Regions from separate parts of the Psychrobacillus sp. INOP01 genome, predicted to be linked through region 3. Evidence: a T-box and tRNA genes for the amino acid it is inferred to sense, from the RefSeq annotation. Region 3 holds a T-box; the other regions hold tRNA genes.
The links. The T-box of region 3 lies ahead of alaS (alanine--tRNA ligase). A T-box ahead of a tRNA ligase gene usually reads a tRNA of that ligase, here a tRNA-Ala.
Positions count from the first base shown of each region.

Region 1 (10,327 bases), 690 kb from region 3:
TCTGCCTAATACTTTAGTATGTTTGCCGCAGTTGGGACATACAACAGGTACAGCTTTTGTAGATAATAATCCTATCCATCCATAGACGGCCGTACTTGCTAAAATAGATAGTAACCCAAGCGTTACGAAAATGGTAACTAAAATTCCATTATCTTTAAAGAATATCGCACCATACATTATGATAAAACCAAAGAATACAAGTCCTAGTGCAAAGGAGCGTATACGATTTATTTTGTTTTTATAGGGTTTCATTTTTCGACCTCCTAATTTCTACATACACTATATCATATTTTAGTATAAAATTAAGTTCTGAATTAAATATAGAAGGAAATATAGAAAAGTTGTCGAAAATTTAATAGAAGAAGGAAATAAAGGAGGCTTCATTTTTGGAAGCATTATTGAGACCAATTTATCAAGAAAGAGCCAGTGAACCTAATACACTAGGTATTATTTTAGTCGAGAAACGGGCAGAATTTAGCCCTATCACAGATATGTTTGATTCCATTTTATTTATCATAACAAAAGAATCTCCTATACCTGTATTCACAAAGCATTATACTTATGGGGATAAAAAAACTGCACTCCATATACTAACGGAGAAGCAGCTAAGAAAGTGGTTATTGTTGGGGACTAACCCTAAAATGGTGGATTGGTTGATCAATGGTCGTGTGGTATTTGATCGAAATGAATATGTAGAAAGTTTGAAACAGGAGCTTTACGTATTCCCGATAAACGGTAGAAAAGCTCGTATGGGTATTGAGTTTGCTAAACTAACGAGAAGATATTTAGAAGGTAAATTATTTTTTGAACAACGTAACTATCTAGATGCTTATAATCATATGGTAGATTCTTTACATCATTTGGCTCGTTTAGCTGTTTTTGAAAATGGCATGCATCCAGAGGTGATGGTATGGAATCAAGTAAAACAATTAGATCCTTCTATTTATAAATTGTACGATGAGTTAATCTCTAGTGAGGAATCATTAGAAAAAAGATTAGAACTTCTATTTTTAGCAAGTGATTTCTTAATCCATTCCCGAACAAAAGAAGGGGCACAGCACATTGTAGAGGTTTTAGGATTAAAAGAGTTTTGGACTATCCAAGAAATTCATGAGCAAGAAGAACTTAAAAACTACTCTGTAGATTTAGAGGTTTTCATCGAGTTTCTAATAGATAAAGGATATATTATAATTGAAAAACAACAGACGAAAAGTAACGAAATCATGCATAGATACTATAAAGTAATACGGTAGGAATGCTACTTAAAAACGGACAATTAATTTTGTTCGTTTTTATTGTTGACATATGATTTTGTTTCGTGCTATTATAATAAGCGTCGTCAAAAGCACAACAAACTATTTCAATAAATACTAACGAAAAAAGTTTTTTAAAAAACTTCTTGACACTTACTTAGTACGATGGTAAATTAGAGGAGTCGCAAAAAACGACACAGCAAATTGAACATTGAAAACTGAACATGCAAAACGTTAAGACATACAGCTTATCAACTAACATTGTTAGTTTGATAGCAAAACAATTTTGACATCATTTAATGATGATGCCAGCAAAACAAATGAGCTTTTTAAGTTCTCTATTATGGAGAGTTTGATCCTGGCTCAGGACGAACGCTGGCGGCATGCCTAATACATGCAAGTCGAGCGAATGACGAAGAAGCTTGCTTCTTCTGATTTAGCGGCGGACGGGTGAGTAACACGTGGGCAACCTGCCCTGTAGATTGGGATAACTCCGGGAAACCGGGGCTAATACCGAATAATCCATTTCCTCACATGGGGAGATGTTAAAAGACGGTTTCGGCTGTCACTACAGGATGGGCCCGCGGCGCATTAGCTAGTTGGTGAGGTAACGGCTCACCAAGGCGACGATGCGTAGCCGACCTGAGAGGGTGATCGGCCACACTGGGACTGAGACACGGCCCAGACTCCTACGGGAGGCAGCAGTAGGGAATCTTCCACAATGGACGAAAGTCTGATGGAGCAATGCCGCGTGAGTGAAGAAGGTTTTCGGATCGTAAAACTCTGTTGTGAGGGAAGAACAAGTACGAGAGTAACTGCTCGTACCTTGACGGTACCTCATTAGAAAGCCACGGCTAACTACGTGCCAGCAGCCGCGGTAATACGTAGGTGGCAAGCGTTGTCCGGAATTATTGGGCGTAAAGCGCGCGCAGGCGGTCCTTTAAGTCTGATGTGAAATCCCACGGCTCAACCGTGGAAGGTCATTGGAAACTGGGGGACTTGAGTACAGAAGAGGAAAGCGGAATTCCAAGTGTAGCGGTGAAATGCGTAGAGATTTGGAGGAACACCAGTGGCGAAGGCGGCTTTCTGGTCTGTAACTGACGCTGAGGCGCGAAAGCGTGGGGAGCAAACAGGATTAGATACCCTGGTAGTCCACGCCGTAAACGATGAGTGCTAAGTGTTAGGGGGTTTCCGCCCCTTAGTGCTGCAGCTAACGCATTAAGCACTCCGCCTGGGGAGTACGGTCGCAAGACTGAAACTCAAAGGAATTGACGGGGGCCCGCACAAGCGGTGGAGCATGTGGTTTAATTCGAAGCAACGCGAAGAACCTTACCAGGTCTTGACATCCCGCTGACCGGTCTAGAGATAGGCTTTTCCCTTCGGGGACAGCGGTGACAGGTGGTGCATGGTTGTCGTCAGCTCGTGTCGTGAGATGTTGGGTTAAGTCCCGCAACGAGCGCAACCCTTGATCTTAGTTGCCAGCATTCAGTTGGGCACTCTAAGGTGACTGCCGGTGATAAACCGGAGGAAGGTGGGGATGACGTCAAATCATCATGCCCCTTATGACCTGGGCTACACACGTGCTACAATGGACGGTACAGAGGGTCGCAACCCCGCGAGGGTGAGCAAATCCCATAAAACCGTTCTCAGTTCGGATTGTAGGCTGCAACTCGCCTACATGAAGCCGGAATCGCTAGTAATCGTGGATCAGCATGCCACGGTGAATACGTTCCCGGGCCTTGTACACACCGCCCGTCACACCACGAGAGTTTGTAACACCCGAAGTCGGTGGGGTAACCCTTACGGGAGCCAGCCGCCGAAGGTGGGACAGATGATTGGGGTGAAGTCGTAACAAGGTAGCCGTATCGGAAGGTGCGGCTGGATCACCTCCTTTCTAAGGATAATATCGGAATACGAATTTTTATTCGTATCTTAACGTTTTGCAGTTCAGTTTTGAATGTTCATATTTATATATGGAAATTCAAAGAGGGCCTATAGCTCAGCTGGTTAGAGCGCACGCCTGATAAGCGTGAGGTCGATGGTTCGAGTCCATTTAGGCCCACCATACCTTTTTAAATTTCGGGGCCTTAGCTCAGCTGGGAGAGCGCCTGCCTTGCACGCAGGAGGTCAGCGGTTCGATCCCGCTAGGCTCCACCAAATTTATAATTTGTTCTTTGAAAACTGGATAAAACGACATTGAAACAATAAACAACAAGAAATTCAAGTTGTGGTTACTTCGGTAATCATAATGTGTAAGACTTTTTAACTTTTAGGTTAAGTTAATAAGGGCGCACGGTGAATGCCTTGGCACTAGGAGTCGACGAAGGACGGCACTAACACCGATATGCTTCGGGGAGCTGTAAGTGAGCTTTGATCCGGAGATTTCCGAATGGGGAAACCCACTGTTCGTAATGGAGCAGTACATTTGCGTGAATACATAGCGCATCTGAGACACACCCAGGGAACTGAAACATCTAAGTACCTGGAGGAAGAGAAAGAAAAATCGATTCCCTGAGTAGCGGCGAGCGAAACGGGAATAGCCCAAACCAAGAGGCTTGCCTCTTGGGGTTGTAGGACACTCTACATAGAGTTACAAAGGAATGAGTTAGACGAAGCGATCTGGAAAGGTCCGCAGGATAGGGTAAAAGCCCCGTAGTCCAAAATTCATTCTCTCTTGAGTGTATCCTGAGTACGGCGGAACACGTGAAATTCCGTCGGAATCCGGGAGGACCATCTCCCAAGGCTAAATACTACCTAGTGACCGATAGTGAACCAGTACCGTGAGGGAAAGGTGAAAAGCACCCCGGAAGGGGAGTGAAATAGATCCTGAAACCGTGTGCCTACAAGTAGTTAGAGCCCGTTAATGGGTGATAGCGTGCCTTTTGTAGAATGAACCGGCGAGTTACGATTACATGCAAGGTTAAGTTGAGAAGACGGAGCCGCAGCGAAAGCGAGTCTGAATAGGGCGAATGAGTATGTGGTCGTAGACCCGAAACCAGGTGATCTACCCATGTCCAGGATGAAGGTAAGGTAACACTTACTGGAGGTCCGAACCCACGCACGTTGAAAAGTGCGGGGATGAGGTGTGGGTAGCGGAGAAATTCCAATCGAACCTGGAGATAGCTGGTTCTCTCCGAAATAGCTTTAGGGCTAGCCTCAAACGTTAGAATCTTGGAGGTAGAGCACTGTTTGGACTAGGGGCCCATCCCGGGTTACCGAATTCAGACAAACTCCGAATGCCAATGATTTATGTTTGGGAGTCAGACTGCGAGTGATAAGATCCGTAGTCAAGAGGGAAACAGCCCAGACCACCAGCTAAGGTCCCAAAGTATTTGTTAAGTGGAAAAGGATGTGGCGTTGCTTAGACAACCAGGATGTTGGCTTAGAAGCAGCCATCATTTAAAGAGTGCGTAATAGCTCACTGGTCGAGTGACGCTGCGCCGAAAATGTATCGGGGCTAAACAAATCACCGAAGCTGTGGATTGATACCTTTGGTATCAGTGGTAGGAGAGCGTTCTAAGGGCGTTGAAGTCAGACCGGAAGGACTGGTGGAGCGCTTAGAAGTGAGAATGCCGGTATGAGTAGCGAAAGACGGGTGAGAATCCCGTCCACCGTATGACTAAGGTTTCCTGAGGAAGGCTCGTCCGCTCAGGGTTAGTCGGGACCTAAGCCGAGGCCGATAGGCGTAGGCGATGGATAACAGGTTGATATTCCTGTACCACCAAACCACCGTTTGAGTAATGGGGGGACGCAGAAGGATAGGGTAAGCATGCTGTTGGTTATGCATGTCCAAGCAGTAAGGTGTGAATGTAGGCAAATCCGCATTCTGTAACATTGAGCTGTGATGGCGAGGACGTATGTCCGGAGTTCCTGATTTCACACTGCCAAGAAAAGCCTCTAGCGAGGTGATAGGTGCCCGTACCGCAAACCGACACAGGTAGTCGAGGAGAGAATCCTAAGGTGAGCGAGAGAACTCTCGTTAAGGAACTCGGCAAAATGACCCCGTAACTTCGGGAGAAGGGGTGCTCTTTTGGGTGCATAGCCTAGAAGAGCCGCAGTGAATAGGCCCAGGCGACTGTTTAGCAAAAACACAGGTCTCTGCAAAACCGTAAGGTGAAGTATAGGGGCTGACGCCTGCCCGGTGCTGGAAGGTTAAGAGGAGTGCTTAGCGCAAGCGAAGGTGCGAATTGAAGCCCCAGTAAACGGCGGCCGTAACTATAACGGTCCTAAGGTAGCGAAATTCCTTGTCGGGTAAGTTCCGACCCGCACGAAAGGCGTAACGATCTGGGCACTGTCTCAACGAGAGACTCGGTGAAATTATAGTACCTGTGAAGATGCAGGTTACCCGCGACAGGACGGAAAGACCCCGTGGAGCTTTACTATAGCTTGATATTGAATTTTGGTGCAACTTGTACAGGATAGGCAGGAGCCTTAGAGCCCGGAGCGCCAGCTTCGGAGGAGGCGTCGGTGGGATACTGCCCTGGTTGTATTGAAATTCTAACCCATACCCGTAACCCGGGTAGGAGACAGTGTCAGGCGGGTAGTTTGACTGGGGCGGTCGCCTCCTAAAGTGTAACGGAGGCGCCCAAAGGTTCCCTCAGAATGGTTGGAAATCATTCGAAGAGTGTAAAGGCAGAAGGGAGCTTGACTGCGAGACCTACAAGTCGAGCAGGGTCGAAAGACGGGCTTAGTGATCCGGTGGTTCCGCATGGAAGGGCCATCGCTCAACGGATAAAAGCTACCCCGGGGATAACAGGCTTATCTCCCCCAAGAGTCCACATCGACGGGGAGGTTTGGCACCTCGATGTCGGCTCATCGCATCCTGGGGCTGTAGTCGGTCCCAAGGGTTGGGCTGTTCGCCCATTAAAGCGGTACGCGAGCTGGGTTCAGAACGTCGTGAGACAGTTCGGTCCCTATCCGTCGTGGGCGTAGGAAATTTGAGAGGAGCTGTCCTTAGTACGAGAGGACCGGGATGGACACACCGCTGGTGTACCAGTTGTTCTGCCAAGAGCATCGCTGGGTAGCTATGTGTGGACGGGATAAGTGCTGAAAGCATCTAAGCACGAAGCCCCCCTCAAGATGAGATTTCCCATTACGCAAGTAAGTAAGATCCCTCAAAGACGATGAGGTAGATAGGTTCGGGGTGGAAGCGTGGCGACACGTGCAGCTGACGAATACTAATCGATCGAGGACTTAACCAAATTTGTTTAACGTAACAATGTCGTTTATCCAGTTTTGAAAGTACAAAAAAATATAAAAAAAAGCTTGAATTTATTTCTAGTTTTGTTATAATAAATAGTGTCTTTCAAATTAATAATGTCTAGTGATGATGGCGAAGAGGTCACACCCGTTCCCTTACCGAACACGGAAGTTAAGCTCTTCAGCGCCGATGGTAGTTGGGGGTCTCCCCCTGTGAGAGTAGGACGTCGCTAGGCTGTATTATTCCGAAGTAGCTCAGTGGTAGAGCAATCGACTGTTAATCGATTGGTCGTAGGTTCGAGTCCTACCTTCGGAGCCATTTTTGGAGAGCTGTCCGAGTGGCCGAAGGAGCACGATTGGAAATCGTGTAGGCGGGTTAAACTGTCTCAAGGGTTCAAATCCCTTGCTCTCCGCCAGATAAGTTTTCTACATAAAAGTATGGCCCCTTGGTCAAGCGGTTAAGACACCGCCCTTTCACGGCGGTAACACGGGTTCGAATCCCGTAGGGGTCACCATTATTTTAATCAAGTTGACGCAGAGATGCGAAGCTTATCGTAATTTTACCCAGGAGGATTAGCTCAGCTGGGAGAGCATCTGCCTTACAAGCAGAGGGTCGGCGGTTCGAGCCCGTCATCCTCCACCATTTCTTTAGAAACAAATTAGTAAGTATAGTATTGTCGCGGGTGGAGCAAATCGTCAAACGAAGATGACGATTAACACCGATGCAGGAGAAACCGAAGCAGGTGTCCTACATATCGTGAGCGTATTATTATAGTGATTGTAAGTATTTTATTGTCGCGGGGTGGAGCAGTGGTAGCTCGTCGGGCTCATAACCCGAAGGTCGCAGGTTCAAATCCTGTCCCCGCAACCAAATGGTCCCGTGGTGTAGCGGTTAACATGCCTGCCTGTCACGCAGGAGATCGCCGGTTCGATCCCGGTCGGGACCGCCATTTATTATTTTAATTTGAGATTTAGGATAAGCAAGCAGGTCAAGGAAGCAATCGAGCGAAAGAAGGAACGTACTAAAGTACGTGACTGACAGAGTGAGTGAAGCTGACAAAGAGATGCGCCGCTTAGCGTAAATCGAAGAAGGCTCAGTAGCTCAGTCGGTAGAGCAAAGGACTGAAAATCCTTGTGTCGGCGGTTCGATTCCGTCCTGAGCCACCATATTTATATGCCGGAATAGCTCAATTGGTAGAGCAACTGACTTGTAATCAGTAGGTTGAGGGTTCAAGTCCTTTTTCCGGCACCACTATAGTGGTGGGGTAGCGAAGTGGCTAAACGCGGCGGACTGTAAATCCGCTCCTTCGGGTTCGGCGGTTCGAATCCGTCCCCCACCACCAGTTTTTAATAGGGGCATAGTTTAACGGTAGAATAGAGGTCTCCAAAACCTTTGATGTGGGTTCGATTCCTACTGCCCCTGCCAAATGTATAAGTTAACTTTGAATAATGGCGGTTGTGGCGAAGTGGTTAACGCACCGGATTGTGATTCCGGCATTCGTGGGTTCAATTCCCATCAGTCGCCCCATTGGGGTATAGCCAAGCGGTAAGGCAATGGATTTTGATTCCATCATGCCCTGGTTCGAATCCAGGTACCCCAGTTTTTTTGCGGAAGTAGTTCAGTGGTAGAACACCACCTTGCCAAGGTGGGGGTCGCGAGTTCGAACCTCGTCTTCCGCTCCATTACTTAATTTCGGCGGCATAGCCAAGTGGTAAGGCACAGGTCTGCAACACCTTTATCACCGGTTCAAATCCGGTTGCCGCCTCCAATTTTTAAATAACTGCCTAGTATTTTATTTTGCCGGTGTGGCGGAATTGGCAGACGCGCGGGACTCAAAATCCCGTATCCTCTGGATGTGCCGGTTCGACCCCGGCCACCGGTATCATCGTTATACACGAAAATAACAAAATATTACTATCGAAAAAAGTAAGAACGGGAATGCCCTGTTCTTACTTTTTTCTTTTTACGATTGAAGATTGTTTTATGAAAATTATTTTTCATTGTATAATTGATCAAATGTGACATTAATCGAAGAAATGGGTCAGTTTCGATACTAAAAAGAAAACCCCAAGAGAGAGAAATCACACCTTGGGGTTTATGCGTTTACAAGCCACCACTAAGCTTTTTATTGCATTAGTAGTGGAGTTCTTTTGTCCATATTATTACATGGTTGAGACTTCCACGGCAAAACTGCAATCTGAACACCTCTGGTATCCAATAATGGGGTTCTTGTTTCCAAAGGTGAAGTCAATTCGCTGACGTGCAAGATGAGAGTATCTCATTACTCATCCTAAGATAGTGCATCTCACTATTATCCTATATTTGAAGAAGTAAGCTTTCTTGTTCGGAAAATCTGTAATGTTTAAAACATCAATACATTTTAAACATAACCATTTACAAAGTACCTGATTATTTCTAAATCGTCTTCAGTCAAGTTACGTCCAAAATGAGAGGACATCTCCGCTGCAATTACCTCTAGTTTGCCTTTATGTTTATTCGTTAATTCAGCACTTGTCTTCAATAATGAAACAAAGGAAGCAAATTCATCCTTTGTCAAAGGTGCAGGATGATGAGATAGGAAGTAGATTTCCGCATCATAATCTTTAATCTTCCCCAGAAGGTTATACATCTTTTCAATGGTATAATGCCACTTTTCTGCGTACATATTTGCATAGAGGCAGTCACCAAGAAATAGCGTTTTTTCCTCCGGTATATAAATGAGATTCGAATCAGACGAATGATCTCCACCAACATGTTCAATGATACAGGTAACCCCACCGATATTCAGTTTTATTCGCTTTTCAAAAATGATAGTGGGATCTGGTATGATAACCTCTCGCATACTTCCAAGCTCTAGCTTTATCGCGTCTGCACAAAACGGAATTTCAATCCCTGCTTCGACACGTTCATCCAACTCCTTGTCTCCCCATGATAACTCTTGTAGTTCTTTTACTTTGTCGTAGGTCATGAAATTGGCAATTGAAGGCATAGCCATTTCACATAAGCCAAATACATGATCCCAATGCCAATGTGTGAGAGCCAGAATATCTCCGGTGACATGATAGGAAGCTAATTGATCTTTGAATTGTTTAGCATGAATAGAAGAATTCCCAGCATCTATCAATAGTGTCTGATTGTCTCCTACAACAGCAGCTAATATTGGTCGATCTGTTTTTTGATATGGAGGCAGGTAGAAGAGTCGATCGGAAAGTTTTTCTAATGTTTGCATGAATTCGTACTCCCTTAAGAATGTTTGTAACGTTCATTATATACTACTATTTACAGAGATGACAGAATACTGCTAGAAGTGTCTTTAAATTCATTATTCGCGGTTATCACAGAAGGATATTTATTAATGGTGTGTATTAAGTAGAGAACGGTCCACCGGTATCATTAGCACAAACATATTATTAAAAGAAACACTCACAAAATTGTTAAGTCAACATTTGTGAGTGTTTTTTGTATTCCAGTTTTTATTAAAACATTCCATTCTTATTAGGAGAATCCTCAGGTATAAGTTGACCTACATCCCACATTTCAACGATTTGGTTATCTTTGAAACGAAAGATATGTACTACAGCTGCTCCAAGATCTTCTGGATTTTGCTTTATGTGTGAGTAAACCGTAACCATATCTTTTTCTTGTATCGCAAGTTTTACTTCCAGTCTTTTATTAGAGTTCTTGGTAGCATTTTCTTCCATTGCTACCATTAGAGATTTGGAATCGCCTGGGAAAAATGGGTTATGATGAAGAAAGTCAGGACCTACGAATTTCTGGTAAACTTCTCGAACATTGCCAGATGCTACGTTCTGAAGAAAAAGAATAGATTTCTCTTTAAGTGAGAGGGGCTTCGACTGTTGTTCAATGCTCAACA
Region 1 covers NZ_CP073315.1:1,166,804-1,177,130, reverse strand. Annotated here, with positions in the region: gene KD050_RS05990 (YgzB family protein) at 1-252, opposite strand, end outside; gene KD050_RS05985 (nucleotidyltransferase-like protein) at 387-1,253, shown strand; rRNA gene KD050_RS05980 (16S ribosomal RNA) at 1,594-3,147, shown strand; tRNA gene KD050_RS05975 (tRNA-Ile) at 3,242-3,318, shown strand; tRNA gene KD050_RS05970 (tRNA-Ala) at 3,335-3,410, shown strand; rRNA gene KD050_RS05965 (23S ribosomal RNA) at 3,526-6,454, shown strand; rRNA gene rrf (5S ribosomal RNA) at 6,573-6,688, shown strand; tRNA gene KD050_RS05955 (tRNA-Asn) at 6,697-6,771, shown strand; tRNA gene KD050_RS05950 (tRNA-Ser) at 6,777-6,868, shown strand; tRNA gene KD050_RS05945 (tRNA-Glu) at 6,893-6,967, shown strand; tRNA gene KD050_RS05940 (tRNA-Val) at 7,020-7,095, shown strand; tRNA gene KD050_RS05935 (tRNA-Met) at 7,249-7,323, shown strand; tRNA gene KD050_RS05930 (tRNA-Asp) at 7,327-7,402, shown strand; tRNA gene KD050_RS05925 (tRNA-Phe) at 7,544-7,619, shown strand; tRNA gene KD050_RS05920 (tRNA-Thr) at 7,629-7,704, shown strand; tRNA gene KD050_RS05915 (tRNA-Tyr) at 7,712-7,795, shown strand; tRNA gene KD050_RS05910 (tRNA-Trp) at 7,805-7,878, shown strand; tRNA gene KD050_RS05905 (tRNA-His) at 7,905-7,980, shown strand; tRNA gene KD050_RS05900 (tRNA-Gln) at 7,982-8,053, shown strand; tRNA gene KD050_RS05895 (tRNA-Gly) at 8,061-8,135, shown strand; tRNA gene KD050_RS05890 (tRNA-Cys) at 8,148-8,221, shown strand; tRNA gene KD050_RS05885 (tRNA-Leu) at 8,253-8,335, shown strand; gene KD050_RS05880 (MBL fold metallo-hydrolase) at 8,834-9,682, opposite strand; gene KD050_RS05875 (nuclear transport factor 2 family protein) at 9,930-10,327, opposite strand, start outside.
Region 1: it has a tRNA-Ala gene. The T-box ahead of alaS (alanine--tRNA ligase) is inferred to sense a tRNA for this amino acid. The anticodon was not compared.

Region 2 (10,327 bases), 1.8 Mb from region 3:
TGCCCAGCGACGTCCTACTCTCACAGGGGGAGACCCCCAACTACCATCGGCGCTGAAGAGCTTAACTTCCGTGTTCGGTATGGGAACGGGTGTGACCTCTTCGCCATCATCACTAGACTTGAATACTTTTGAAAGACAAGTTTTATTATAACAACTCTGTAGAATTTTTCAAGCGTTATTTAATAAAAAATATTATTCTTTCAAAACTGGATAAACGACATTGTTACGTTAAACAAATTTGGTTAAGTCCTCGATCGATTAGTATTCGTCAGCTGCACGTGTCGCCACGCTTCCACCCCGAACCTATCTACCTCATCGTCTTTGAGGGATCTTACTTACTTGCGTAATGGGAAATCTCATCTTGAGGGGGGCTTCGTGCTTAGATGCTTTCAGCACTTATCCCGTCCACACATAGCTACCCAGCGATGCTCTTGGCAGAACAACTGGTACACCAGCGGTGTGTCCATCCCGGTCCTCTCGTACTAAGGACAGCTCCTCTCAAATTTCCTACGCCCACGACGGATAGGGACCGAACTGTCTCACGACGTTCTGAACCCAGCTCGCGTACCGCTTTAATGGGCGAACAGCCCAACCCTTGGGACCGACTACAGCCCCAGGATGCGATGAGCCGACATCGAGGTGCCAAACCTCCCCGTCGATGTGGACTCTTGGGGGAGATAAGCCTGTTATCCCCGGGGTAGCTTTTATCCGTTGAGCGATGGCCCTTCCATGCGGAACCACCGGATCACTAAGCCCGTCTTTCGACCCTGCTCGACTTGTAGGTCTCGCAGTCAAGCTCCCTTCTGCCTTTACACTCTTCGAATGATTTCCAACCATTCTGAGGGAACCTTTGGGCGCCTCCGTTACACTTTAGGAGGCGACCGCCCCAGTCAAACTACCCGCCTGACACTGTCTCCTACCCGGGTTACGGGTATGGGTTAGAATTTCAATACAACCAGGGCAGTATCCCACCGACGCCTCCTCCGAAGCTGGCGCTCCGGGCTCTAAGGCTCCTGCCTATCCTGTACAAGTTGCACCAAAATTCAATATCAAGCTATAGTAAAGCTCCACGGGGTCTTTCCGTCCTGTCGCGGGTAACCTGCATCTTCACAGGTACTATAATTTCACCGAGTCTCTCGTTGAGACAGTGCCCAGATCGTTACGCCTTTCGTGCGGGTCGGAACTTACCCGACAAGGAATTTCGCTACCTTAGGACCGTTATAGTTACGGCCGCCGTTTACTGGGGCTTCAATTCGCACCTTCGCTTGCGCTAAGCACTCCTCTTAACCTTCCAGCACCGGGCAGGCGTCAGCCCCTATACTTCACCTTACGGTTTTGCAGAGACCTGTGTTTTTGCTAAACAGTCGCCTGGGCCTATTCACTGCGGCTCTTCTAGGCTATGCACCCAAAAGAGCACCCCTTCTCCCGAAGTTACGGGGTCATTTTGCCGAGTTCCTTAACGAGAGTTCTCTCGCTCACCTTAGGATTCTCTCCTCGACTACCTGTGTCGGTTTGCGGTACGGGCACCTATCACCTCGCTAGAGGCTTTTCTTGGCAGTGTGAAATCAGGAACTCCGGACATACGTCCTCGCCATCACAGCTCAATGTTACAGAATGCGGATTTGCCTACATTCACACCTTACTGCTTGGACATGCATAACCAACAGCATGCTTACCCTATCCTTCTGCGTCCCCCCATTACTCAAACGGTGGTTTGGTGGTACAGGAATATCAACCTGTTATCCATCGCCTACGCCTATCGGCCTCGGCTTAGGTCCCGACTAACCCTGAGCGGACGAGCCTTCCTCAGGAAACCTTAGTCATACGGTGGACGGGATTCTCACCCGTCTTTCGCTACTCATACCGGCATTCTCACTTCTAAGCGCTCCACCAGTCCTTCCGGTCTGACTTCAACGCCCTTAGAACGCTCTCCTACCACTGATACCAAAGGTATCAATCCACAGCTTCGGTGATTTGTTTAGCCCCGATACATTTTCGGCGCAGCGTCACTCGACCAGTGAGCTATTACGCACTCTTTAAATGATGGCTGCTTCTAAGCCAACATCCTGGTTGTCTAAGCAACGCCACATCCTTTTCCACTTAACAAATACTTTGGGACCTTAGCTGGTGGTCTGGGCTGTTTCCCTCTTGACTACGGATCTTATCACTCGCAGTCTGACTCCCAAACATAAATCATTGGCATTCGGAGTTTGTCTGAATTCGGTAACCCGGGATGGGCCCCTAGTCCAAACAGTGCTCTACCTCCAAGATTCTAACGTTTGAGGCTAGCCCTAAAGCTATTTCGGAGAGAACCAGCTATCTCCAGGTTCGATTGGAATTTCTCCGCTACCCACACCTCATCCCCGCACTTTTCAACGTGCGTGGGTTCGGACCTCCAGTAAGTGTTACCTTACCTTCATCCTGGACATGGGTAGATCACCTGGTTTCGGGTCTACGACCACATACTCATTCGCCCTATTCAGACTCGCTTTCGCTGCGGCTCCGTCTTCTCAACTTAACCTTGCATGTAATCGTAACTCGCCGGTTCATTCTACAAAAGGCACGCTATCACCCATTAACGGGCTCTAACTACTTGTAGGCACACGGTTTCAGGATCTATTTCACTCCCCTTCCGGGGTGCTTTTCACCTTTCCCTCACGGTACTGGTTCACTATCGGTCACTAGGTAGTATTTAGCCTTGGGAGATGGTCCTCCCGGATTCCGACGGAATTTCACGTGTTCCGCCGTACTCAGGATACACTCAAGAGAGAATGAATTTTGGACTACGGGGCTTTTACCCTATCCTGCGGACCTTTCCAGATCGCTTCGTCTAACTCATTCCTTTGTAACTCTATGTAGAGTGTCCTACAACCCCAAGAGGCAAGCCTCTTGGTTTGGGCTATTCCCGTTTCGCTCGCCGCTACTCAGGGAATCGATTTTTCTTTCTCTTCCTCCAGGTACTTAGATGTTTCAGTTCCCTGGGTGTGTCTCAGATGCGCTATGTATTCACGCAAATGTACTGCTCCATTACGAACAGTGGGTTTCCCCATTCGGAAATCTCCGGATCAAAGCTCACTTACAGCTCCCCGAAGCATATCGGTGTTAGTGCCGTCCTTCGTCGACTCCTAGTGCCAAGGCATTCACCGTGCGCCCTTATTAACTTAACCTAAAAGTTAAAAAGTCTTACACATTATGATTACCGAAGTAACCACAACTTGAATTTCTTGTTGTTTATTGTTTCAATGTCGTTTTATCCAGTTTTCAAAGAACAAAGGTTTTGTTCCTTTGCGACGAGTAATCGCAGGAGCAAGTAATATAATTTGGTGGAGCCTAGCGGGATCGAACCGCTGACCTCCTGCGTGCAAGGCAGGCGCTCTCCCAGCTGAGCTAAGGCCCCGAAACAAAAAAAGGGTATGGTGGGCCTAAATGGACTCGAACCATCGACCTCACGCTTATCAGGCGTGCGCTCTAACCAGCTGAGCTATAGGCCCTCTTTGAATTTCCATATATTAATATGAACATTCAAAACTGAACTGCAAAACGTTAAGATACAGATAAAGATCTGTATTCCGATATTATCCTTAGAAAGGAGGTGATCCAGCCGCACCTTCCGATACGGCTACCTTGTTACGACTTCACCCCAATCATCTGTCCCACCTTCGGCGGCTGGCTCCCGTAAGGGTTACCCCACCGACTTCGGGTGTTACAAACTCTCGTGGTGTGACGGGCGGTGTGTACAAGGCCCGGGAACGTATTCACCGTGGCATGCTGATCCACGATTACTAGCGATTCCGGCTTCATGTAGGCGAGTTGCAGCCTACAATCCGAACTGAGAACGGTTTTATGGGATTTGCTCACCCTCGCGGGGTTGCGACCCTCTGTACCGTCCATTGTAGCACGTGTGTAGCCCAGGTCATAAGGGGCATGATGATTTGACGTCATCCCCACCTTCCTCCGGTTTATCACCGGCAGTCACCTTAGAGTGCCCAACTGAATGCTGGCAACTAAGATCAAGGGTTGCGCTCGTTGCGGGACTTAACCCAACATCTCACGACACGAGCTGACGACAACCATGCACCACCTGTCACCGCTGTCCCCGAAGGGAAAAGCCTATCTCTAGACCGGTCAGCGGGATGTCAAGACCTGGTAAGGTTCTTCGCGTTGCTTCGAATTAAACCACATGCTCCACCGCTTGTGCGGGCCCCCGTCAATTCCTTTGAGTTTCAGTCTTGCGACCGTACTCCCCAGGCGGAGTGCTTAATGCGTTAGCTGCAGCACTAAGGGGCGGAAACCCCCTAACACTTAGCACTCATCGTTTACGGCGTGGACTACCAGGGTATCTAATCCTGTTTGCTCCCCACGCTTTCGCGCCTCAGCGTCAGTTACAGACCAGAAAGCCGCCTTCGCCACTGGTGTTCCTCCAAATCTCTACGCATTTCACCGCTACACTTGGAATTCCGCTTTCCTCTTCTGTACTCAAGTCCCCCAGTTTCCAATGACCTTCCACGGTTGAGCCGTGGGATTTCACATCAGACTTAAAGGACCGCCTGCGCGCGCTTTACGCCCAATAATTCCGGACAACGCTTGCCACCTACGTATTACCGCGGCTGCTGGCACGTAGTTAGCCGTGGCTTTCTAATGAGGTACCGTCAAGGTACGAGCAGTTACTCTCGTACTTGTTCTTCCCTCACAACAGAGTTTTACGATCCGAAAACCTTCTTCACTCACGCGGCATTGCTCCATCAGACTTTCGTCCATTGTGGAAGATTCCCTACTGCTGCCTCCCGTAGGAGTCTGGGCCGTGTCTCAGTCCCAGTGTGGCCGATCACCCTCTCAGGTCGGCTACGCATCGTCGCCTTGGTGAGCCGTTACCTCACCAACTAGCTAATGCGCCGCGGGCCCATCCTGTAGTGACAGCCGAAACCGTCTTTTAACATCTCCCCATGTGAGGAAATGGATTATTCGGTATTAGCCCCGGTTTCCCGGAGTTATCCCAATCTACAGGGCAGGTTGCCCACGTGTTACTCACCCGTCCGCCGCTAAATCAGAAGAAGCAAGCTTCTTCGTCATTCGCTCGACTTGCATGTATTAGGCATGCCGCCAGCGTTCGTCCTGAGCCAGGATCAAACTCTCCATAATAGAGAACTTAAAAAGCTCATTTGTTTTGCTGGCATCATCATTAAATGATGTCAAAATTGTTTTGCTATCAAACTAACTAAGTTAGTTGATAAGCTGTATGTCTTAACGTTTTGCATGTTCAGTTTTCAATGTTCATGGTGGAGCCTAGCGGGATCGAACCGCTGACCTCCTGCGTGCAAGGCAGGCGCTCTCCCAGCTGAGCTAAGGCCCCAAAAATAATAACTGGTCGGGAAGACAGGATTCGAACCTGCGACCCCTTGGTCCCAAACCAAGTGCTCTACCAAGCTGAGCTACTTCCCGTTATATGGTGCGCTCGGCAGGACTCGAACCTGCAACCTCTTGATTCGTAGTCAAGTGCTCTATCCAATTGAGCTACGAGCGCAATGTTTCATAAAAGTGGTGCCGAGGACCGGAATCGAACCGGTACGGTAGTCACCTACCGCAGGATTTTAAGTCCTGTGCGTCTGCCAGTTCCGCCACCCCGGCACTTTAATGAATCTTTGGAGCGGAAGACGAGGTTCGAACTCGCGACCCCCACCTTGGCAAGGTGGTGTTCTACCACTGAACTACTTCCGCTCGGTTATTAAATTAAATGGTGCGGGTGAAGGGAGTCGAACCCCCACGCCTTGCGGCGCTAGATCCTAAGTCTAGTGCGTCTGCCAGTTCCGCCACACCCGCAATATATAATTCACTATAAAAAGTGATGAGCCATGTAGGATTCGAACCTACGACCCTCTGATTAAAAGTCAGATGCTCTACCAACTGAGCTAATGGCTCGAAAAGTGGTGCCGGAGAAAGGACTTGAACCCTCAACCTACTGATTACAAGTCAGTTGCTCTACCAGTTGAGCTACTCCGGCAGGAGTAAATATATGGTGGAGGATGACGGGCTCGAACCGCCGACCCTCTGCTTGTAAGGCAGATGCTCTCCCAGCTGAGCTAATCCTCCATGGGAAATATAATTTTATTGCAAGCCCAGCGACGTCCTACTCTCACAGGGGGAGACCCCCAACTACCATCGGCGCTGAAGAGCTTAACTTCCGTGTTCGGTATGGGAACGGGTGTGACCTCTTCGCCATCATCACTAGACTTGAATACTTTTGAAAGACAAGTTTTATTATAACAACTCTGTAGAATTTTTCAAGGGTTATTTAATAAAAAATATTATTCTTTCAAAACTGGATAAACGACATTGTTACGTTAAACAAATTTGGTTAAGTCCTCGATCGATTAGTATTCGTCAGCTGCACGTGTCGCCACGCTTCCACCCCGAACCTATCTACCTCATCGTCTTTGAGGGATCTTACTTACTTGCGTAATGGGAAATCTCATCTTGAGGGGGGCTTCGTGCTTAGATGCTTTCAGCACTTATCCCGTCCACACATAGCTACCCAGCGATGCTCTTGGCAGAACAACTGGTACACCAGCGGTGTGTCCATCCCGGTCCTCTCGTACTAAGGACAGCTCCTCTCAAATTTCCTACGCCCACGACGGATAGGGACCGAACTGTCTCACGACGTTCTGAACCCAGCTCGCGTACCGCTTTAATGGGCGAACAGCCCAACCCTTGGGACCGACTACAGCCCCAGGATGCGATGAGCCGACATCGAGGTGCCAAACCTCCCCGTCGATGTGGACTCTTGGGGGAGATAAGCCTGTTATCCCCGGGGTAGCTTTTATCCGTTGAGCGATGGCCCTTCCATGCGGAACCACCGGATCACTAAGCCCGTCTTTCGACCCTGCTCGACTTGTAGGTCTCGCAGTCAAGCTCCCTTCTGCCTTTACACTCTTCGAATGATTTCCAACCATTCTGAGGGAACCTTTGGGCGCCTCCGTTACACTTTAGGAGGCGACCGCCCCAGTCAAACTACCCGCCTGACACTGTCTCCTACCCGGGTTACGGGTATGGGTTAGAATTTCAATACAACCAGGGCAGTATCCCACCGACGCCTCCTCCGAAGCTGGCGCTCCGGGCTCTAAGGCTCCTGCCTATCCTGTACAAGTTGCACCAAAATTCAATATCAAGCTATAGTAAAGCTCCACGGGGTCTTTCCGTCCTGTCGCGGGTAACCTGCATCTTCACAGGTACTATAATTTCACCGAGTCTCTCGTTGAGACAGTGCCCAGATCGTTACGCCTTTCGTGCGGGTCGGAACTTACCCGACAAGGAATTTCGCTACCTTAGGACCGTTATAGTTACGGCCGCCGTTTACTGGGGCTTCAATTCGCACCTTCGCTTGCGCTAAGCACTCCTCTTAACCTTCCAGCACCGGGCAGGCGTCAGCCCCTATACTTCACCTTACGGTTTTGCAGAGACCTGTGTTTTTGCTAAACAGTCGCCTGGGCCTATTCACTGCGGCTCTTCTAGGCTATGCACCCAAAAGAGCACCCCTTCTCCCGAAGTTACGGGGTCATTTTGCCGAGTTCCTTAACGAGAGTTCTCTCGCTCACCTTAGGATTCTCTCCTCGACTACCTGTGTCGGTTTGCGGTACGGGCACCTATCACCTCGCTAGAGGCTTTTCTTGGCAGTGTGAAATCAGGAACTCCGGACATACGTCCTCGCCATCACAGCTCAATGTTACAGAATGCGGATTTGCCTACATTCACACCTTACTGCTTGGACATGCATAACCAACAGCATGCTTACCCTATCCTTCTGCGTCCCCCCATTACTCAAACGGTGGTTTGGTGGTACAGGAATATCAACCTGTTATCCATCGCCTACGCCTATCGGCCTCGGCTTAGGTCCCGACTAACCCTGAGCGGACGAGCCTTCCTCAGGAAACCTTAGTCATACGGTGGACGGGATTCTCACCCGTCTTTCGCTACTCATACCGGCATTCTCACTTCTAAGCGCTCCACCAGTCCTTCCGGTCTGACTTCAACGCCCTTAGAACGCTCTCCTACCACTGATACCAAAGGTATCAATCCACAGCTTCGGTGATTTGTTTAGCCCCGATACATTTTCGGCGCAGCGTCACTCGACCAGTGAGCTATTACGCACTCTTTAAATGATGGCTGCTTCTAAGCCAACATCCTGGTTGTCTAAGCAACGCCACATCCTTTTCCACTTAACAAATACTTTGGGACCTTAGCTGGTGGTCTGGGCTGTTTCCCTCTTGACTACGGATCTTATCACTCGCAGTCTGACTCCCAAACATAAATCATTGGCATTCGGAGTTTGTCTGAATTCGGTAACCCGGGATGGGCCCCTAGTCCAAACAGTGCTCTACCTCCAAGATTCTAACGTTTGAGGCTAGCCCTAAAGCTATTTCGGAGAGAACCAGCTATCTCCAGGTTCGATTGGAATTTCTCCGCTACCCACACCTCATCCCCGCACTTTTCAACGTGCGTGGGTTCGGACCTCCAGTAAGTGTTACCTTACCTTCATCCTGGACATGGGTAGATCACCTGGTTTCGGGTCTACGACCACATACTCATTCGCCCTATTCAGACTCGCTTTCGCTGCGGCTCCGTCTTCTCAACTTAACCTTGCATGTAATCGTAACTCGCCGGTTCATTCTACAAAAGGCACGCTATCACCCATTAACGGGCTCTAACTACTTGTAGGCACACGGTTTCAGGATCTATTTCACTCCCCTTCCGGGGTGCTTTTCACCTTTCCCTCACGGTACTGGTTCACTATCGGTCACTAGGTAGTATTTAGCCTTGGGAGATGGTCCTCCCGGATTCCGACGGAATTTCACGTGTTCCGCCGTACTCAGGATACACTCAAGAGAGAATGAATTTTGGACTACGGGGCTTTTACCCTATCCTGCGGACCTTTCCAGATCGCTTCGTCTAACTCATTCCTTTGTAACTCTATGTAGAGTGTCCTACAACCCCAAGAGGCAAGCCTCTTGGTTTGGGCTATTCCCGTTTCGCTCGCCGCTACTCAGGGAATCGATTTTTCTTTCTCTTCCTCCAGGTACTTAGATGTTTCAGTTCCCTGGGTGTGTCTCAGATGCGCTATGTATTCACGCAAATGTACTGCTCCATTACGAACAGTGGGTTTCCCCATTCGGAAATCTCCGGATCAAAGCTCACTTACAGCTCCCCGAAGCATATCGGTGTTAGTGCCGTCCTTCGTCGACTCCTAGTGCCAAGGCATTCACCGTGCGCCCTTATTAACTTAACCTAAAAGTTAAAAAGTCTTACACATCATGATTACCGAAGTAATCACAACTTGAATTTCTTGTTGTTTATTGTTTCAATGTCGTTTTATCCAGTTTTCAAAGAACAAGTATCGAATCTTCATATAAAAATGAACATTCAAAACTGAACTGCAAAACGTTAAGATACAGATAAAAATCTGTATTCCGATATTATCCTTAGAAAGGAGGTGATCCAGCCGCACCTTCCGATACGGCTACCTTGTTACGACTTCACCCCAATCATCTGTCCCACCTTCGGCGGCTGGCTCCCGTAAGGGTTACCCCACCGACTTCGGGTGTTACAAACTCTCGTGGTGTGACGGGCGGTGTGTACAAGGCCCGGGAACGTATTCACCGTGGCATGCTGATCCACGATTACTAGCGATTCCGGCTTCATGTAGGCGAGTTGCAGCCTACAATCCGAACTGAGAACGGTTTTATGGGATTTGCTCACCCTCGCGGGGTTGCGACCCTCTGTACCGTCCATTGTAGCACGTGTGTAGCCCAGGTCATAAGGGGCATGATGATTTGACGTCATCCCCACCTTCCTCCGGTTTATCACCGGCAGTCACCTTAGAGTGCCCAACTGAATGCTGGCAACTAAGATCAAGGGTTGCGCTCGTTGCGGGACTTAACCCAACATCTCACGACACGAGCTGACGACAACCATGCACCACCTGTCACCGCTGTCCCCGAAGGGAAAAGCCTATCTCTAGACCGGTCAGCGGGATGTCAAGACCTGGTAAGGTTCTTCGCGTTGCTTCGAATTAAACCACATGCTCCACCGCTTGTGCGGGCCCCCGTCAATTCCTTTGAGTTTCAGTCTTGCGACCGTACTCCCCAGGCGGAGTGCTTAATGCGTTAGCTGCAGCACTAAGGGGCGGAAACCCCCTAACACTTAGCACTCATCGTTTACGGCGTGGACTACCAGGGTATCTAATCCTGTTTGCTCCCCACGCTTTCGCGCCTCAGCGTCAGTTACAGACCAGAAAGCCGCCTTCGCCACTGGTGTTCCTCCAAATCTCTACGCATTT
Region 2 covers NZ_CP073315.1:2,237,491-2,247,817, reverse strand. Annotated here, with positions in the region: rRNA gene rrf (5S ribosomal RNA) at 2-117, opposite strand; rRNA gene KD050_RS11415 (23S ribosomal RNA) at 239-3,167, opposite strand; tRNA gene KD050_RS11410 (tRNA-Ala) at 3,322-3,397, opposite strand; tRNA gene KD050_RS11405 (tRNA-Ile) at 3,415-3,491, opposite strand; rRNA gene KD050_RS11400 (16S ribosomal RNA) at 3,586-5,139, opposite strand; tRNA gene KD050_RS11395 (tRNA-Ala) at 5,275-5,350, opposite strand; tRNA gene KD050_RS11390 (tRNA-Pro) at 5,363-5,439, opposite strand; tRNA gene KD050_RS11385 (tRNA-Arg) at 5,445-5,521, opposite strand; tRNA gene KD050_RS11380 (tRNA-Leu) at 5,537-5,625, opposite strand; tRNA gene KD050_RS11375 (tRNA-Gly) at 5,641-5,715, opposite strand; tRNA gene KD050_RS11370 (tRNA-Leu) at 5,733-5,817, opposite strand; tRNA gene KD050_RS11365 (tRNA-Lys) at 5,844-5,916, opposite strand; tRNA gene KD050_RS11360 (tRNA-Thr) at 5,923-5,998, opposite strand; tRNA gene KD050_RS11355 (tRNA-Val) at 6,012-6,087, opposite strand; rRNA gene rrf (5S ribosomal RNA) at 6,112-6,227, opposite strand; rRNA gene KD050_RS11345 (23S ribosomal RNA) at 6,349-9,277, opposite strand; rRNA gene KD050_RS11340 (16S ribosomal RNA) at 9,475-10,327, opposite strand, start outside.
Region 2: it has a tRNA-Ala gene. The T-box ahead of alaS (alanine--tRNA ligase) is inferred to sense a tRNA for this amino acid. The anticodon was not compared.

Region 3 (10,327 bases):
ACTGGTAGAGCGGCCAAACGACTAAGTGAATCGACAGAATTACCGGCTATGACTATTCATAGATTATTAGGCTTTAATGGTCAAGAAGATGCGGATGTCGAAGGCAAAGAGATAGAAGGTAAACTAATTATCATTGACGAAACATCTATGTTAGACACCTGGTTAGGATATCAACTATTAAAGGCTATACCAAAGGATGCCCAAGTTATTTTTGTAGGGGACCAAGATCAACTCCCACCAGTAGGACCCGGGCAAGTATTAAAGGATTTACTTGCTTCCAAACGAATCCCTACAGTTGAACTAAAGGATATTTATCGACAAGCAGAAGGGTCCTCGATTATAGAACTGGCACATGAAATGAAGCAAGGGATGGTCCCAGCATCTCTATTAGACAAGACAAAGGATCGATCCTTTATAAAAGCTACTACTGATCAGATCCCGAAAGTGGTGGAACAAGTATTAAAAAGTGCATTATCCAAAGGACATTCCATTCGAGAAATGCAAGTATTAGCACCTATGTATAGAGGTCCGGCAGGTATTGACGCTCTTAACAAAATGATCCAAGAAATGGTCAATCCTAATACGGACGGAAAGCGAAAAGAAATGGTATTTGGTGAAACTATCTACCGTATTGGGGATAAAGTTCTACAACTAGTCAATCAACCAGAGAGTCATGTGTTTAATGGAGATATGGGGGAAGTTATTAGTATTTTCAGAGCTGCAGAAACAGTCGAGAAAAAAGAGATGTTAATAGTTTCATTTGATGGCAATGAAGTAACCTATGAAAAAAATGATTTGAATCAGCTTACACTTGCTTATTGCTGTTCAGTCCATAAATCACAAGGTAGTGAATTTCAAACGGTTATTATGCCCATAACAAGAAGTTATATGAAGATGTTAAGAAGAAATTTACTTTATACAGGAATTACTCGTGCTAAAAACTTTCTCATATTATGTGGAGATCCTGAAGTGTTTAAGTTCGGAGTTCAAAGAACCGATGATCTTCAGCGATTAACAACATTAAAAGATCGTTTATCTAATGTAGAAGAATCAGAGCAAGAAGATAAAGAAATAGTAAAAGAATTAGAATCAGAATCAGATGGGACTCAAACTGACTTCACATACTTAACTGCTGAAAATTATCATAAGATAGACCCTCTTATTGGGATGAATGGTGTCACGCCATATCAATTTATGGATACAGACAATTGACACAGGACGATTTGTTTTTTATAATCAATTGCATATAGTAAAATGTTGACGGAGAAAGTACTAATTGTTATCTGACTAGAGATGAATTCCTTGGCTGAAAGAATTCACTGATCTAACATTTAGGAAAGCTACTCCTGAGTACAGTTAAAACCTGTCGTTCGGCCGCGTTAAGGCTTCTTGAGAGACATAGTAGCAATTCTACTATGTAACTAGGGTGGTACCGCGAAACAACAGCTTTCGTCCCTTTTTTAGGGATGAGGGCTTTTTTTATTTGTTTTGGCTTTTATAACATCTACAGTTTAAGTCTTTTAATTAGTAGGGAAATGTTTTTCTAAGATTTCTAAGAAGTAATACTATTGATTTCCGTGTCAGGCGGACGCTTTCCGCGGGCGAGTCCGAGCCTCCTCGTTCGCTGCGCTCACTGCGGAGGCTCATGCGTAGCGTGCAGCAGCTCACATCCGTATAGAAAATCCTATTTGGCTCACTTTACCACAACTTAAATCAATACTTACCGTAAGCTGATCCAAAATTAAATCATCAACGTATACCGACCCAAAATACAAATTATTAGGAGGAACTAAACATGAAACAATTAACTGGTGCTCAAATTAGACAAATGTATTTAGACTTTTTTATTGAAAAAGGTCATTCCCAGGAACCATCAGCTCCACTTGTACCAATCAACGACCCATCTTTACTTTGGATAAACAGTGGTGTAGCTACATTAAAAAAATATTTTGACGGTCGTGTTGTTCCTGAAAACCCTCGTATCACGAATGCGCAAAAATCCATTCGCACAAACGATATTGAGAACGTCGGAAAAACAGCAAGACATCATACTTTCTTTGAAATGTTAGGTAACTTTTCTATTGGCGACTACTTTAAAAAAGAGGCAATCCAATATGCATGGGAGTTTTTAACAGATTCTAAGTGGATGGCTTTCGATCCAGAAAAATTATCTATTACGATACATCCAGAGGATGAAGAAGCATATAATATTTGGAAGGATGAAGTTGGAATTCCGGAAGAAAGACTTATTCGTCTGGAGGGCAACTTCTGGGACATTGGAGAAGGTCCAAGTGGTCCTAACTCAGAGATTTTCTACGATCGTGGAGTAAGCTATGGTAATGACATGAACGACCCTGAGTTGTATCCAGGTGGGGAAAATGAACGTTATTTAGAAATTTGGAATTTAGTGTTCTCCGAATTCAATCATAATCCAGACAATACGTACACACCTTTACCAAAACAAAATATTGATACTGGTATGGGACTAGAGCGTATGGCAAGTGTAGTGCAAGATGTTCCAACAAATTTTGACACGGACTTATTTATGCCAATTATTCGTCAAACAGAACAGATTTCTGGTAAGCCGTATCGTTCAAATGATGTTGATGATACTGCATTTAAAGTTATTGCTGACCACATTCGTACAGTAGCTTTTGCTATTGGAGATGGTGCATTACCATCAAACGAAGGAAGAGGATATGTTCTTAGAAGATTACTTCGTAGAGCTGTTCGTTTTGCAAAACAATTAGGGATTGAAAAGCCATTCTTACATGAACTTGTTCCAGTGGTAGGAGAAATTATGCAAGATTTCTATCCAGAGGTTACAGAAAAACAAGATTTCATCATGCGAGTTATTAAAACTGAAGAAGAAAGATTCCATGAAACACTTCATGATGGCTTAGCTATATTAGAAAAGGTTATTGAGGAACAACAAGCAAAAGGTGAATCTTCAATTCCAGGTACAACGACGTTTACGTTATATGATACGTACGGATTCCCAATTGAATTAACGGAAGAATATGCAGAAGAAGCAAATATGACCGTTGATCATGAAGGATTCAAATCAGAAATGGAAAGTCAACGTGCACGTGCTCGTGCAGCTCGTCAAAATGTAGATTCTATGCAAGTACAATCCGAAGTGTTCGGAAATCTTCATGATGAAAGTGAATTTATTGGATATGACACAATTTCTGTGTCCACAAAAGTTACTTCAATTGTTCGAGATCAAGTATTAGTAAAAACAGCACACGAAGGTGAAGAAGTTAAAGTTGTTTTAACAAAAACACCTTTCTACGCTGAAAGTGGTGGGCAAATTGCCGACCATGGAGTAATTGAAAACGATACATTTAAAGGATACGTAAAAGATGTCCAGAAAGCTCCTAATGGACAAAACTTACACACAGTAGTTATTGAATCAGGAGAAATCATTGCTGATGCTGAAATTTTGGCAACTGTCGACAATTCTCTTCGTGGACATACGATTAAAAATCACTCAGCTACACATATTTTACATCAGGCTTTGAAAGATGTATTAGGAACACATGTAAACCAAGCTGGTTCTTATGTTGGTCCTGATCGTTTACGTTTTGACTTTTCTCATTTTGGACAAGTCACAAAAGAAGAGCTTGAACAAATAGAACGTATAGTAAATGAAAAAGTGTGGGATAATATCCCGGTGGTTACTGGTTTCCATAATATTGATGAAGCAAAACAAATGGGTGCAATGGCATTATTCGGAGAAAAATACGGTGATATTGTAAGAGTGGTTAAAATGGGCGATTTCTCATTAGAGCTATGCGGTGGTATTCATGTCCAAAACACTTCAGAAATTGGATTCTTTAAAATCCTTTCAGAAAGTGGAATCGGAGCTGGTACTAGACGTATTGAAGCTGTAACTGGTAAAGGTGCTTATGAAATGGTTAAGGAAGAGGAACATATGTTAAATGAGGCAGCAAATTTATTGAAGGCACAGCCAAAAGATTTGATGAATAAGGTTGCTCAAACATTACAAGAGCTAAAAAATGTTCAAAAAGACAATGAGTCCCTATCTGCAAAAATAGCAAATAGCCAGGCTTCTTCTGTATTGTCATCAGCACAAAAAGTGAATGATGTTACCGTGTTATCCGTAAAAGTAGACGCGAAGGATAATAACCAATTACGTCAAATGATGGACGATTTAAAACAAAAGCTAGAAAAAGCGGTCATTGTTTTGGGTGCAGTTGATGGGGATAAAGTAATGATTTCTGCAGGAGTAACAAAGGATATAGTTGGTGGGAACTACCATGCCGGTAATATCGTTAAACTAGTGGCGGAGCAATGCGGAGGTAAAGGTGGAGGTCGTCCAGACTTTGCAATGGCTGGTGCTAAAGATGCAAGTAAGCTAGAAGGTGCCTTAAGTTCTGTATTGGATTATATTAAATCTCTTTAAACTATTTCCAAAATAGGGTATACTGATACAATAGATACATTAGTTACTAACTACAAATGGAAAGCGAGGTGCTGATCATGAGCTCTTTTGATAAAACGATGAAATTTAATTTCCCTGAAGAATCGATGGAACAAGAAGTAAAACATGTGATGATACAAGTTCACTCTGCACTAGAAGAAAAAGGGTATAATTCTATCAATCAAATTGTAGGCTATTTATTGTCAGGTGATCCAGCTTATATTCCTCGCCATCAAGATGCACGAAATATGATTCGAAAACTTGAACGAGATGAAATATTAGAAGAACTAGTGAAGTTTTATATTAAAAAAAATAATGAGGCTTAATGATGCGAATTATGGGGTTAGATGTTGGATCTCGTACCGTTGGAGTAGCAATTAGTGATGCACTAGGTTGGACTGCACAAGGTATTGAAACGATAAAAATACATGAAGAAAATTTAGAATTTGGTCTAGAACGAATTGATGAACTCGTGAAAGAGCATAATGTAACTGAATTTGTTGTAGGTTTTCCGAAAAACATGAATAATTCTATTGGTCCACGTGCTGAGGCTTCAGAACAATATGCCAAGCTATTAACCGAGAAATATCATTTCCCTGTAACATTATGGGATGAACGATTGACAACGATGGCTGCAGAACGTATGTTAATAGATGCTGATGTTAGCCGTAAGAAACGTAAGCTAGTGATCGACAAGATGGCTGCTGTAATGATTTTACAAGGCTATCTTGATAGAAAAAATAGATGAGGTGACTGCAAATGGACCACGGTCAAGAAAATATTACAATTGTAGATGAGAATGGAAACGAACAACTTTGTAACGTGCTTTTCACATTTGAATCAGATGAATATGGAAAATCCTATGTACTTTATTATCCAATAGGAGCAGAAGAAGATGAAAATGAAGAAATCGAAATTCATGCATCATCCTTCACTCCAAATGAAGACGGAGAAGACGGAGAGTTACTTCCGGTAGAGTCTGATGCTGAATGGGATATGATCGAAGAAATGTTAAGTACATTCCTAGATGAGCAAGAAGACGAAGACGAAGAATAAGATTATCTATTCAAGGTGGATGAGGGAAGCCTCATTCACCTTTTTCTTTGTTTAGGAAATTGTAAAATCCTGGAACTGTTTATAACTGTCTACAAGTAATTCACAGTCTAGATATAGATGGTTTAATTTAAAGTAGGAAAAATATTGTCCTCACTAAAAAATCATTAATTTTAATCTAGCAACAAGTCTATAGAAAGCTCATCGAAAACGTTAGAAATAGGTGTCTACTTTAGCCGGCGCTTGCGCTTTTGTTCTTTTGTATGTTTTCTTGTATAATGAGATGGGATAAAGTGAAACTTCAATCAGAGGGGAGTTATTCGTCCCCTCTGATTGTTAGTTGAACCATTCGGGCTTTTACGGGCAGTTATCTCCCACTTATGCTTTATTACTTTGGCTAAACCTTGAAGTGGGAGTCTTACTGAACAGTTAATGCGTGATAAAGGGGGAGAACCCGTGGAAAATGAAACAAAAAAAGATATTATGTTTAAAAAAATGAAAAAAAAGAAAAAAGAAGTGAAACTTGTTAGAAAAATTGTTTTAATCATTACGTTTCTGTTAATCGTCGTAGGGGGTATAGGTGGTTTAGTTGTCTATAATTTTGTAGAATCAGCACTTCTACCATTAGATCCTAATTCTGAAGAGACCATAACAGTGGACATCCCTATCGGATCAGGATTAGATACTATCTCCAACGAGTTAGAAGAAAGTGGAATTATAAAAAACGCTAAAATTTTCAAGTATTATGCAAAGTTTAATAATGAATCTCAATTTCAGGCTGGGGAGTATAGTTTAACGAAGGCAATGACATTAGATGAAATTATTGAAAGCTTAAAAACTGGTAAAGTGTACAGGAAACCAGTTTTCTCGTTGACTATTCCTGAAGGATTAACAATCGAGCAAATAGGACAAGTAGTTGAAAAAAATACAAACCATTCTGCCGATGACTTCTTCGCCCTCGTAACAAGTGAGGAATTTGTGGACAGAATGATGATTAAATATCCAAATTTATTAGGTCCGGAGATTAAAGGAGAAAATGTACGCTATGCTTTAGAAGGATATCTTTTCCCAGCGACTTATCCATTTTTCGAGGAAAATCCTTCTATCGAGGCGATAGTAGATACAATGCTTGCTAATACTGATAAAGTAGTAACTTCATACGTAGACCTATTGCAAGCAGAAGAAAAATCAGTTCACTGGTTATTAACTTTTGCATCCTTGTTAGAAGAAGAAGCTACAGCCCAAACAGATCGAGCAACCATAGCAAGTGTCTTTTTTAACCGTATAGAAGAAGGTATGCCATTACAAACAGATCCAACTGTCCTTTATGCAAAAGGAACGCATAAAGATCGTGTGTTGTTTGAAGACTTAGAGTTTGATAACCCTTATAATACGTATCAAAATCCTGGTTTACCACCTGGACCAATTGCAAATGCTGGTAAATCATCTATTGAAGCTACACTGGATCCAAGTGATACAGATTATTTTTACTTCTTAGCCGATAAAGATGGAACTAATCACTTTTCTGTAACTTATGATGAACATCTTCAAAAAATTGACGAATTTTTAAAATAATTTTAGTGCAGGAGAGGGAGTGATGTCGCATTCCTTCTCCTGCTATGTTATTATAAGAGTTGTTTTTTTACATAATAGGGATTACTATTTTATTGACCTAAAGGGGTTAGTTTTGATGAATATAAGTGATGATTTTTTGAAGGATCTGATTAAACCTAGATCCGCTATTTTTTTGGAAATGGAACAATATGCAAAAGATAATCATGTGCCTATTATGCAACTGATGGGTATGGAATCGTTATTGCAGCTTCTTTCTTTACAAAAGCCTAAGTCTATTTTAGAACTTGGAACTGCGATTGGATACTCTTCCATGCGTATGGCGACTAAACTAGAGCAAACAACCATTGTGACTATTGAGCGAGATGAAACTAAGGCAGAACTGGCTAAAAATTATATGGAGCGTGCGGATTTGCAACACCGAATTCGAGTAATTGTTGGAGACGCATTAGAAATTTCAGCAAAAGAGCTTGAAGACTCCAAATTTGATGCTATTTTCATTGATGCAGCTAAAGGTCAATACAAAAATTTCTTCGAAAAATATGCCCCATTTTTGAATGATGGTGGCGTTATTTATTGTGATAATTTATTGTTAAATGGTTTGTCTGAATTACCGATGAGTGAAGTGCCTAGAAGAAAAAGAACTATGGTCCGAAACCAACATCAATTTATGGAGTGGCTGATGAATCATCCGGATTATGACACTGCATTCTTACCTGTTGGAGATGGAATGTTAGTAAGTATTAAGAGGTGAAAGATATGAACAAAACAGAATTATTAGTTACACCAGCAAGTATTAGTCACTTAGAGGATTTAATCGTAGCTGGAGCTGATGCCTTTTTAGTTGGTGAACAGTTTTTTGGTCTGAGACTTCCAGGAGAATTTACATTGGAAGAAATTGCAACAGCAAGAACTCTCACCTCTAAACAAAACAAAAAGCTATATGTTGCGATGAATGCCCTTTTCCATAACGATAAATTAGAAGCACTGGCACCTTACATGACAAAGCTTCAAGAGATTGGCGTAGATGGAATTGTGTTCGGAGATCCAGCAGTTATTATAGCTAGACGTGAAGCTGAAGTAACCATTCCCCTACATTGGAATACGGAACAAACTGCAACCAATTATTTTACAGCGAATTATTGGGGGAAACGTGGGTCAACCAGAGCCGTTCTTGCAAGAGAACTAAGTCTAGATGAGGTAGTCGAAGTAAAAGAAAATGCTGAAGTTCAAATAGAAGTACAAGTCCAAGGTATGACTTGTATTTTTCAATCTAAGCGGTCACTGTTAGGTAATTATTTCTTATTCCAAGAAAAAGCAATGGAAGTAGAAAATCGTTCGAAAAATAAAAATATGTTTTTACATGACAAAGAACGATCTAATAAATATCCGATTTATGAGGATAGCAATGGTACTCATATTTTTAGTCCAAACGATATGTGTATGATCGATGAACTAGATGAGTTATTAGATGCTGAAATTGATAGTTTAAAAATAGATGGAATCTTACAAGACCCATCTTATGTAACAGCTGTTACAGGCTACTACCGTCAAGCAATCGATGCTTATTATGAATCGAGAGCAGCTTATAAAGCTCGCAAAAAAGAGCTATTTAACAAAATAGAAGAAATCCAACCAGCATTAAGACCATTAGATACTGGCTTTTTCTTTAAAGAAACTGTGTACTAAAGAAATTTTGTTTTTGTAATTACATATAACTGAAAAGCTTAAGTAATGCTTATCAGTTAGGAAAGGGTAGGTTGTATTTGAGTAATACAAAAATAGATAAAATAAGTGAGCTAATTGATGGTAAACGTGTTATTACGAAAAAACCTGAATTATTAGCGCCTGCTGGAAGTTTAGAAAAGTTAAAAATTGCTGTGCATTATGGTGCCGATGCTGTATTTATAGGTGGACGAGAATTTGGACTTCGATCTAATGCGGGAAACTTTTCAATAGATGAAATGCGTGAAGGAGTAGAATTTGCTAATCGGTACGGTGCTAAAGTGTACGTAACCACTAATATATTTGCCCATAATGAAAATATGGATGGATTAGAAGAATACCTACAAGCAGTTGAATCCACCGGAGTCACTGGTATTATTGTTGCAGATCCATTAATAATTGAGACGTGTCGGACCGTAGCTCCCAAACTAGAGCTTCACTTAAGCACACAACAATCCTTGTCCAATTGGAAAGCTGTGCAGTATTGGAAAGAAGAAGGGCTTGATCGAGTTGTACTTGCTCGTGAAACAAGTGGAGACGAAATTCAACTGATGAAAGAGAAAGTTGATATTGATATTGAAACGTTTGTGCACGGTGCAATGTGTATTGCTTACAGTGGTAGATGTACACTTTCCAATCATATGACTGCCCGTGATTCGAATAGGGGCGGATGCTGTCAATCGTGTCGTTGGGATTATGATTTATATGAACAGACAGACACAGAAGAACAGGCGTTATTCACTGGAGATGATGTTCCATTTGCCATGAGTCCGAAAGATTTAAAATTATTGGAATCGATACCGCGTTTAATCGAATTAGGGATAGATTCTTTAAAAGTGGAAGGTCGTATGAAGTCAATTCACTATATTGCTACTGTTGTTAGTGTTTATCGTAAAGTAATTGATGCATATTGTGACGATCCTGAAAACTTTCAAATGCAACCGAGCTGGGTAGCAGAACTAGAAAAATGTGCAAATCGTGAAGCAGATACAGCTTTTTTTGTGGATGAACCTGGTTTTGAACAACAAATGTACGGGGTACATGATAAAAAATTAGGGTTTGATTTTGTGGGACTTGTGTTAGAGTATAACGAAGAAACACAAATAGTTACACTGCAACAACGTAATTATTTTAAGCCAGGAGACAAAGTAGAGTTTTTTGGCCCAGAAATAGAAAACGTTGAGATGGTTATAAATGAAATTACAGACGAAAAAGGACAGGTGTTGGATGCGGCTAGACATCCTTTACAAGTTGTCCAATTTAAATGTCTAACAAAATTATATCCAAATAATATGATGAGAAAAGGGATGAAATAATGACTAAGAAAACTCCTCTTATCATTGGGATCACAGGTGGATCAGGATCGGGTAAAACGAGTGTAACTAACGCAATAAGTGAAGTATTTAAGAACCATTCAGTAGTAGTAATACAACAAGACTTTTATTATAAAGATCAAAGTCATTTAAAATTTGAGGAAAGACTTGATACAAATTATGATCATCCTCTAGCCTTTGATAATGACTTATTACT
Region 3 covers NZ_CP073315.1:479,087-489,413, reverse strand. Annotated here, with positions in the region: gene KD050_RS02535 (SF1B family DNA helicase RecD2) at 1-1,212, shown strand, start outside; T-box leader at 1,249-1,460, shown strand; gene alaS (alanine--tRNA ligase) at 1,796-4,429, shown strand; gene KD050_RS02525 (IreB family regulatory phosphoprotein) at 4,507-4,773, shown strand; gene ruvX (Holliday junction resolvase RuvX) at 4,776-5,195, shown strand; gene KD050_RS02515 (DUF1292 domain-containing protein) at 5,207-5,503, shown strand; gene mltG (endolytic transglycosylase MltG) at 5,957-7,075, shown strand; gene KD050_RS02505 (O-methyltransferase) at 7,191-7,826, shown strand; gene KD050_RS02500 (peptidase U32 family protein) at 7,832-8,761, shown strand; gene KD050_RS02495 (peptidase U32 family protein) at 8,839-10,113, shown strand; gene udk (uridine kinase) at 10,113-10,327, shown strand, end outside.